Linked DNA regions of Candidatus Pseudothioglobus singularis PS1. The protein of the gene in region 1 binds, or shares a complex with, the protein of each later gene. Links are inferred from orthologs where the notes say so. Each region holds a gene or a part of one and is shown in the gene's direction. Other genes may lie near its edges.

Region 1 (3,092 bases):
AACTACAAAAAATCTCCTCCAGGTTATGGTGGCATCGTCTCACTCAAGATTTCCAATTCATAACGAAGAGCAAGACTCAATTTTAGGTGTTGTTTTAGCTAAAGATTTGCTGTCACATTTTGCACAGAACCAAGAGGAAGAATTTAACTACAAAGAGTATCTTCGAGACGCTTTATCTGTCCCTGAAAGTAAGCCATTGGGAGCTTTACTGCGTGAGTTTCAACAAAATAAATCACATATGGCAATAGTACTTGATGAGTATGGTGAAATAGCTGGATTGGTAACTTTAGAGGATGTCATAGAGCAAATTGTTGGAGAAATTGAAGACGAACATGATAAAGAAGAAGACAACATTATAGATTATGGCGATGGTCGTTATTTGCTTCAAGCCAACACAACATTGACAGAATTTAATGAGTTTTTTAATTCGAGTATTGCTAGTGATGATTATGATACTGTTGCCGGATTAGTTATCTCTGGCTTTAGTTACTTGCCCGAACAAATGAGTGAAATCAGTCTTCATGGATTCCAATTCAAAGTTTTAAAAACAGACAACCGTAGGCTACACCTTCTTGAAGTTCAACATAAGCTGAGTGATCACAAAGTTAAAGAATGAAAAAAGCAATCATTGAGGCTTCATTTAATATCAGTCAGTTAGTATAATCCAGCATTATGAATTCACTAGAACAGACAACGCAATTAGTCATCGACCTCATTAAGCAAAATAAAGCGAGCGATTTCGAGTTTTCTATTGGTAGGAGCTCAGGAGTTTCAACCGCAGTAAGATTGTCAAATGTAGAAACACTTCAATATCACTTGGATACAAGTTTTGATGTCAGTGTCTATTTTGGAAAGAATAAAGGTCAAGCGACCAGTGTTGATCTTAGCAAAGAAAGCTTAAAAAAAGCTATTGATTCAGCTTGTATGATTGCTAAATACACTCAAGAGGATCCATTTAATGGTTTGGCGCCAAAAGATAAAATGGCTTGGGATGCACCTGATTTGGATCTTTATCATCCATGGAAATTGGAAGCTAAGCAGAGTATAGAAATTGCCACAGAATGTGAACAAATCGCACTTGAGCAGAATGAAATTGATAACTCTGATGGCGCTGAATTATCAAGTTATGAGGGTGAAACTTATTACGCAAATTCAAATGGATTAGTTACAAGTATAAAAAATACCAGACACTCTCTTCACTGCTCTTTGATTGCTAAAAGAGATGCAGAAATGCAGACTGCTTATGAGTATTCAATTGCAATAGATTCAAATGATTTAATAAGCCCTTCTAAAATAGGTCAAAAGGCAGCAAGCCTAGCACAACAAAAACTTGGCTCAAGAAATTTAAAATCTCAGAAGTGTCCTGTTATTTTTGTACCAAGACAGTCCTCAGGTTTATTCTCTCAATTGCTTGGTGCTCTAAGTGGTTCAAGACAATTCAAGAAAACCTCTTTTCTTCTTGACTCATTAGGTAAGGTTGTTTTGAATGAATCGATCAGTATATTTGAGGATCCATTAAAAGCTAAAACACTTGGAGCAAGAGCATTTGACCTAGACGGTGTATTAAAATCTAAGCAGTTTTTTGTAGAAAATGGCATAGTTTCAACTTACATGATGGGCCAATATTCTGCTAATCAACTTGGTTTAAAAACTACCGCAAATGCCGGAGGAGTGAGTAATTGTAGAGTTAATTCTAATTATGATGGGGGGCTTGCTGAGCTAACCAAAGAAATCAAAAAAGGCCTCATTGTTACAGACTTGATGGGGCATGGTGTCAATGCAACAACAGGTGATTATTCTCGAGGGGCAAGCGGCTTTTGGGTAGAAAATGGAGAGATTCAATACCCAGTCTCTGGCATCACAATAGCTGGAAACTTAAAGGATATGCTTAAAAACATTACCTATGTTGGTAATGATTTTGATCTCAGAAGCAATCTAAAAGTAGGTACCACCTTGATAAGTGAAATGACAATTGCTGGGGAAGGGTAATTGAAAGAGTTTGATGTCATCATAGTTGGTGGCGGCATGATTGGACTCTCATTAGTGGTTGAACTATCAAAAAAAATGGAATTAAGTATTGCAATTATTGACCCAAATAATTCTAATCCAACAATAACTGACTCATTTCATACCCGGGTTAGCGCTATTACACCATCTACCCAAGATTTTTTATGTTCAATCAATGTCTGGGATAAGATAAAAAGAAAAAAAGGGTTTAGTGCCACCAAAGTTTGGGATCAAAACTCACATGGCCATCTTAATTTCTATGCAAAAGATGAAGGCATTGAATACTTAGGTCACATTGTAGAGAATGATCTCATTCAAGCTGCCCTTTTTAATGCAGTTGATCAATCTAAAGTCACCATGATTAATGCAAAGCTAACTGAACTCACAAAAACAGACTCAGGTTATACGTTAGATCTAGATAATGGTGAAAATTACTCATGTAACCTTTTAATTGGGGCAGATGGACCTCACTCAAAAGTAAGAGGTTTGGCAGAGATTCAAGTCACCGAGCATGATTATCAACAAAAAGCAATTATTGCAAATATTGTAAGTGAAAAGCCTTTGATGGATACCACATGGCAAAGATTTTTAACAGATAGTATTCTTGCCATATTGCCTCTATCAGAAAATCAGGCTTCGATTGTTTGGTCCTGTAAAGAGACACTTGCTAATGAGCTTGAAACAACAACAATAAGTATATTCAATAAAATGTTATCTGAGGCATCAGAGTATCAATTTGGATCTTTGGAGCTTCAAAGTAGTAAGAAAAGTTTTCCTTTGGTCTCAAGAAGTGCAAAAGAGTACGTTCTTGAAAATTTAGCATTGATTGGTGATGCTGCTCACAATATTCATCCACTGGCTGGCCAAGGTGCAAATCTGGGCTTTTCTGATGTCATCGAGCTAAGTAAACAGTTATCCGAAAATATTGACAAACCAATGGGAGATTTTATTGTTCTTCGAAAGTATGCAAGAGCAAGAAGGCTAGACAATGAAATGATGTCAAAGACCATGACAGGACTGGACTGGATTTACAAAGAGAATAACGAATCAATAAGATGGCTTAGGGGTTATGGAATGAATTTAAT
Region 2 (6,550 bases), 1.1 Mb from region 1 along the record:
TCTTGAATTTGAGAGTTATATTGATCAGATAGAGGTATCAAAAATTAATCAGAATATCCCAGAGTCGCTCTCTTCTTCAGAGGGAGCTCGATGGATAGACGAAGTTTTAAAAGATGGATTTTTGACAGACATTATGTTGACAACTCGATTTAACATGTCGGGAGAGATAGAGGCTCCAAATACTAAATTTTCTGCCAATCTTTCGAAGGCAACTATAAATGCAAATCCCAATTGGCCATCTATTGAAGATATAAATGCAAAAGTGACTTTTTCAAATGATTATTTAAAGATTGTAGGAAATCAAGCTAGAGTTGAGGGCATCGATTTAAGTTACCTAAGCATAACTACTAGAGATTTTAATCAGCCAGATGCAAAATTATCTCTCAATGCGCGATTTGATTCAAACAGTCAAAAAGTTGAACAGTTTATTAGAGAAACTTCAGTATCAGATAAGATTAAAGCTTATCTCAATGAGTTTGAGCTGATTGGAAAGCTTTGGGGAAATATTAACCTAGTTGCTCCACTTCAAAAAAATACTGATCAAAAGCCAGAGTTAACTTTTGATATGTTTGCATCTGAGAATTCACTCAGTCTTTTTGATGGAGAAATTAATGTTGATGGATTTAATTCTCAAATCTCTTTTAAAGACGGTCTCATTAGAACAAAAGGTAAAGGGTTAATTGGAGGCGAGCTTTTTCAAATGTCATTAAATCCTAAAGATTGGATTAATGAGGACAATTCGGCTTTAAAAGTTAAGTTGACTCATTTGAGTAGTTCGATTGATGCTTTTATTAGCAAGCGCTCGTCTGTTGAATGGAGCAGTATTATGAAATCAGAAGATTTATATGCTGATCTGACTTTATTGATAGATAATGATGGCAAATATATTCTTAACCTTAAGGATCTCAATATTTCAAGCCTTGATAATATAAATGATTGGAAACTATCACCTAAAATTTTTCCAAGCTTACATCTGTCTCTTAAAGACTCCAAGGTTAATAATAAAATAGTTCCCAATTTTGAGGCTGATCTCATCAATCATGATTATGTGATGGAAATCAAAAACCTGGTTTTTGAAAATATTGGCCTCAGTGAAGAAGATTTAGTTTTTAATGGAAGCTGGTTAAACGGAAAAACAGCTTTAAGAGCTAAAGCTTCAAGTCAAAATTTGTCAAGTTTTTTGAATAAATTTGGGGTTAATGAGCCTGTTATTGGTGGTGGTTTTAGTGTCGATTTACGGTTATATTGTGATTGTGAGCCATGGCAAGTTGCTCCAAAGAATGTAACTGGCTATATGCAAGCAGAGGTTGCAGAGGGGGTTTTTACGAACCAAGATCCCAATCTTTTTAAATTGATTTCATTTATTAATTTAGAGACCATTGCAAATCGTTTTAGGTTAACTAGAAGTGAATTAAGAGAGGCGGGCTATGTTTATGACCAGATCAACGCTAAATTATTATTTAATGACGGAGTTGCAAAAGTGGACTACTTCCTTGTAGAGAGTGAAGAGAGTGATATTGAGTTAACTGGTTCAGTTGATTTAATTAAAAGAGACTATAATTTAGCAGCAAACGTTCAGCCAGCAATTGCTAACACGATCCCTTTAGCCACTTATTTAGCTGGAGGAGGTCTTGCTGGTTTTGGGGTTTGGGCTGCAGATAAGATGCTTTTTGGTGGTGAAGTAATGAGTGGACTTCTAGATAACACTGTTGAGATAACTTTTGTTATTTCAGGTCCATGGTCTGAGCCAATTATTGAAAAATTAGATGGAGTTAAAGTTTTATGATTAATCAACTATTAAATGATCACAAAATTAATGAGGTTGAAATATACAATCTACTGAGTTCTCTGTCAGGCACTGGTTCAGATTACTCTGATTTATATTTTCAGCATTCTGTTGCAGAATCCTGGGTTCTTGACGAAGGGATAGTCAAGGATGGCTCCTATAATATCAGTCATGGTGTTGGAGCAAGATGTGTATCAGGTGATAAAACGGGATTTTCTTATTCAGATGATCTAAACTTGAAGGCCATTCAAGGCGCAGTAGATTTTGCAAAAGGCATATCCAGTAGTAAGCCTCATTCATCACCTAAACTTCTAAAGAGCACTAATTATCCCTCTAAATATTCTGCCATTAGTCCCCTTGATAGTTTGACTTCTGAGCAAAAAGTTGACCTATTGAGACAAATCAATACTATAGCAAGAAAAGAACCTAAAGTGGTCCAGGTTAGTGCTTCACTTTCTGGAGCCTATACTGAAGTTTTAATAGCCTCCACTGATGGTGTTTACGAGATTGACTGCAGACCAATGGTAAGAGTAAGCGTTTCAGTTATTGTAGAGCATAATGGAAGGGTTGAGCAGTCTTCAAGTGGCGGTGGTGGACGATATGATTACAGCTATTTTGCTGAAAACTCATTGGCCGAAGTTTATACGAAAGAGGCAATCCGTTTGGCTCTTGTAGCATTAGATTCTAATGATGCTCCAGCAGGAAAGATGCCTGTCATCCTGGGATCTGGTTGGCCTGGAGTTTTGTTACATGAGGCAATTGGACATGGCTTAGAAGGCGACTTTAATCGTAAGGGCAGTTCTGTGTTTAGTGGAAAAATTGGTGAAAAAGTGGCTAGTGAAAAATGCACTATTGTTGATAACGGAACTATTCAAAATAGAAGAGGCAGCTTAACGATTGATGACGAGGGTACGCCAACTCAAGAGACTACTCTAATTGAAAAAGGGGTTCTTAAAGGCTACATGATGGACAAAATGAATGGCCGCTTGATGAATAAGCCAAGCACAGGAAATGGAAGGCGTGAATCCTATGCACACATCCCAATGCCTAGAATGACGAATACTTATATGCTAAATGGCGAAGACAAGTTTGACGATATGGTGATGTCAGTAGAAGATGGAATTTATGCTAAGAACTTTGATGGTGGTCAAGTTGATATTACTTCAGGAAAATTTGTTTTTTCTGCAAACGAAGCTTACCTAATCAAAAATGGGAAAATTACAACACCCATCAAGGGTGCTACCCTAATTGGTGCCGGTGATGAAGTGCTCCACCAAATCTCCATGGTGGGAGATGATCTTCAATTAGATCCTGGCATTGGTGTATGCGGGAAAGACGGGCAAAGTGTTCCAGTTGGAGTTGGGCAGCCTAGCCTCAAAGTTGACATGCTCACTGTGGGTGGTACGCAGCTTTAATTTAATATCTTATCCGGTTAATTAAACGCTTTTTAACTGGCTGTTTTACGATTAATTTGATATAATATTTCGCTGTTTAGTTGAGGATAAACAATGCTCGAAAATTATTTACCAATTATCGTATTTATTTTCCTAGGAATTGCCTTTGGAGTAGGCCTCACAGTCGTGGGCTATCTTTTAGGTCCAAGTAATCCTAGCGAAGAAAAAAACTCACAGTTTGAGTGTGGATTTCCAGCTTTTGATGACTCACGCATGCACTTCAATATTCGATACTATCTGGTAGCTATTTTGTTTGTGCTTTTTGATCTCGAGGTGGCTTTTTTCATCCCCTGGGCTGTGGTTCAGGCTAAGTTAGGCTGGTTTGGTTTTGTTGCAATGTCTATATTTTTATTGCTTCTGGTAGTTGGCTTTATCTTTGAGTGGAAAAAAGGGGCTCTAGAGTGGGAATAATGAGGATTAAATATGGCTATTGAAGGCTTAATGAAAGAAGGCTTTGTTACCACTTCACTTGACAAAGTTATTAACTGGGCAAGGACTGGATCGCTATGGCCAATGACATTTGGCCTTGCTTGTTGTGCTGTCGAGATGATGGAGGCAGGTTCATCGCGTTACGACTTGGATCGTTTTGGAATCGTTTTTAGGCCAACCCCTCGCCAGTCAGATTTAATGATCGTGGCTGGAACACTCACAAATAAGATGGCTCCTGCATTAAGGAAGGTTTATGATCAAATGCCAGAACCCAAATATGTTTTATCAATGGGCTCATGTGCAAATGGAGGTGGTTACTATCATTACTCTTATGCTGTAGTTAGAGGATGTGATCGAATTGTTCCTGTTGATGTCTATGTTCCCGGATGCCCTCCAACAGCAGAAGCACTTTTATATGGAATTCTTCAGTTACAAGACAAAATCCGAAGAACCAACACGATTGCTCGAACCTAAGTTATGAAAGAATTAAAGCAAAAATTATCCAAAGCCTTTGGTAAAAAAAATGTGACTGAAGCCTATGATGAACTTACCCTCGTTATTAATAGTGACAACGTTGTTGAGGTATGTCATAAGCTTAAAGATGAATTTAAATTTGAAATTTTGATAGATCTTTGTGGAGTTGACTACTTAACCTATGGTGAATCTGACTGGAATGGAAATGCAAGTTCATCTGGATTTGGCAGGGCTCGACAAGCGCAAAAATCAACCAATCAAAAAGACCAGCGCTTTGGTGTTATTTACCATCTTTTATCAGTGTCAAGTAATCAGAGACTTAGAGTCAAGGCTCTTCTTTCTACTGATAATTTAATGATTCAATCTGTGACTAAAATCTGGAACTGTGCAGACTGGTTCGAAAGGGAGGCTTTTGATTTGTTTGGAATTTTATTTGAGAATCATAATGACCTCAGAAGGATTCTGACTGATTACGGTTTTGTGGGCCACCCTCTTAGAAAAGATTTCCCAATGATTGGTGAAGTTGAAATGAGATACGATGACCAGCTTGGAAGAGTGGTTTATGAGCCTGTGAGTATTGAGCCTAATGTTAATGTTCCAAGAGTGATAAGGAAGTAAGTATGTCAGAAATGAAAAATTACACGCTTAACTTTGGTCCTCAGCACCCCGCTGCGCATGGAGTCCTTAGGCTTATTCTAGAGCTGGATGGTGAGGTTGTAGAGAGGGCAGATCCGCACATTGGACTTTTGCATCGCGGCACTGAAAAATTAGCTGAATCTAAGCCATATAACCAATCCATTGGTTATATGGATCGCCTCGATTATGTATCGATGATGTGTAATGAGCATGCATACGTGATGAGTATAGAAAAAATGCTTGGACTCAAGGTCCCCGAGCGTGCTGAATACATTAGAGTGATGTTTGATGAAATTACTCGAATAATGAATCACCTGATGTGGATTGGAACTCATGCTTTTAGATGTTGGCGCGATGAGCGTATTTTTATATGCCTTTCGTGAGCGTGAAACATTGATTGATTGCTATGAAGCTGTCAGTGGATCAAGGATGCATGCGACTTATTATAGGCCAGGTGGAGTTTACAGAGACTTGCCTGATACCATGCCTCAATATCTAGACTCAAAATTAAGGTCTGAAGAAAAACTCAAAGAGATTAACGAAAACCGTCAAGGCTCACTGCTTGACTTTATTGAGGACTTTGCAAAGAATTTTCCAAAAAGTATTCAGCAATATTCTGATCTTTTAACTGATAACAGGATTTGGAAACAAAGACTCGTCAATATAGCAATAGTCTCCCCAGAGAGAGCAATGCAGCTTGGTTTTACTGGTGCTATGTTGAGAGGCTCAGGAGTTGAATGGGACATTCGTAAAAACGAACCTTATTCAGTTTATGATAAATTAGATTTTGAAGTTCCTGTTGGTGTGACAGGTGATTGCTATGATCGATATCTAGTCAGAATGGAAGAGATGCGCCAATCAACGAACATTATTAATCAGTGTGTTGCTTGGCTTAAAGCTAATCCTGGACCGGTGATGTCTGATGATCACAAAGTAACGCCGCCAAACAGAGAAGACATGAAGGATGATATGGAGTCACTGATTCATCACTTCAAATTATTTACTGAAGGTTACTGCTTACCTGAGGGAGAAGCCTATACAGCAGTAGAAGCGCCAAAAGGTGAATTTGGTGTTTATATGGTTTCAGATGGAGCAAATAAGCCTTACAGAGTTAAAATTAGAGCGCCGGGGTTTGCACATTTAGCAGCAATGGACGAGATGTCTAGAGGTCATATGCTATCTGATGTTGTTACTATAATTGGCTCTCAAGATATTGTTTTTGGTGAGGTAGATCGATGATTTCTGAGCAAGCAAAAAAAGAGATTGATCTTTGGGTTTCTAAATATCCAGAAGGTCGCGGTAGTTCCGCAGTCATGCAAGCTTTAACAATTGTTCAAAAAGAGAATGGTGGAAGCTTAAATGGTGACTTGATGCAAGCTGTTGCTGACTACTTAGACATGCCAGCAATTAGTGTCCAAGAAGTTGCAACATTTTATGAAAACTATAACCATAAGCCAGTTGGAAAACATGTTATTCGATTCTGTCACAACATTTCTTGCATGCTCAATGGATCAGATGAGCTGATTTCCTACTTAGAAGATAAGCTCGAAGTTAAAACAGGACAGGTCAGCAAAGATGGTTTAGTTAGTGTCAAGAAGGTTGAATGTCTGGGCGCTTGTGTCGGCGGCCCAATGTGCCAGATTGGTGACCAATACCATGAGCATCTAACAACTAATAAACTAGATAAAATTTTGGAAGATTTAAAATGAATGAAGTTTGCTTTAAGAATATAGATAAAGAGAATCCAGCAAGTCTTGCAACTTATGAAGCA

The links. Proteins that work in one complex are often made in the same cells at the same time.
Region 2: the proteins of W908_RS07495 (region 1) and tldD are in contact, whole or in part, in a solved structure (PDB 5NJ9), measured with the Escherichia coli proteins. The link is inferred for Candidatus Pseudothioglobus singularis PS1 from one-to-one orthologs.

What each region holds. Positions count from the first base shown.
Region 1 is NZ_CP006911.1:1,481,794-1,484,885, reverse strand. What follows is about bases 1-2,830. They hold W908_RS07495 (metallopeptidase TldD-related protein), read left to right. Parts: upstream 1-672; coding sequence 673-1,989; downstream 1,990-2,830. Other genes in these bases: W908_RS07490 (FAD-dependent monooxygenase), read left to right, coding at 1,990-2,830; W908_RS07500 (CorC family transporter), read left to right, coding at 1-616. In the rest of the region: more of W908_RS07490, read left to right, coding at 2,831-3,092.
Region 2 is NZ_CP006911.1:351,238-357,787, forward strand. What follows is about bases 993-3,991. They hold tldD (metalloprotease TldD), read left to right. Parts: upstream 993-1,782; coding sequence 1,783-3,201; downstream 3,202-3,991. Other genes in these bases: W908_RS01795 (YhdP family protein), read left to right, coding at 993-1,786; W908_RS01805 (NADH-quinone oxidoreductase subunit A), read left to right, coding at 3,295-3,651; W908_RS01810 (NuoB/complex I 20 kDa subunit family protein), read left to right, coding at 3,664-3,991. In the rest of the region: more of W908_RS01795, read left to right, coding at 1-992; more of W908_RS01810, read left to right, coding at 3,992-4,143; W908_RS01815 (NADH-quinone oxidoreductase subunit C), read left to right, coding at 4,147-4,761; NADH-quinone oxidoreductase subunit NuoE, read left to right, coding at 6,015-6,488; NADH-quinone oxidoreductase subunit NuoF, read left to right, coding at 6,485-6,550. UniProt on the Escherichia coli protein: Metalloprotease involved in CcdA degradation. Suppresses the inhibitory activity of the carbon storage regulator (CsrA).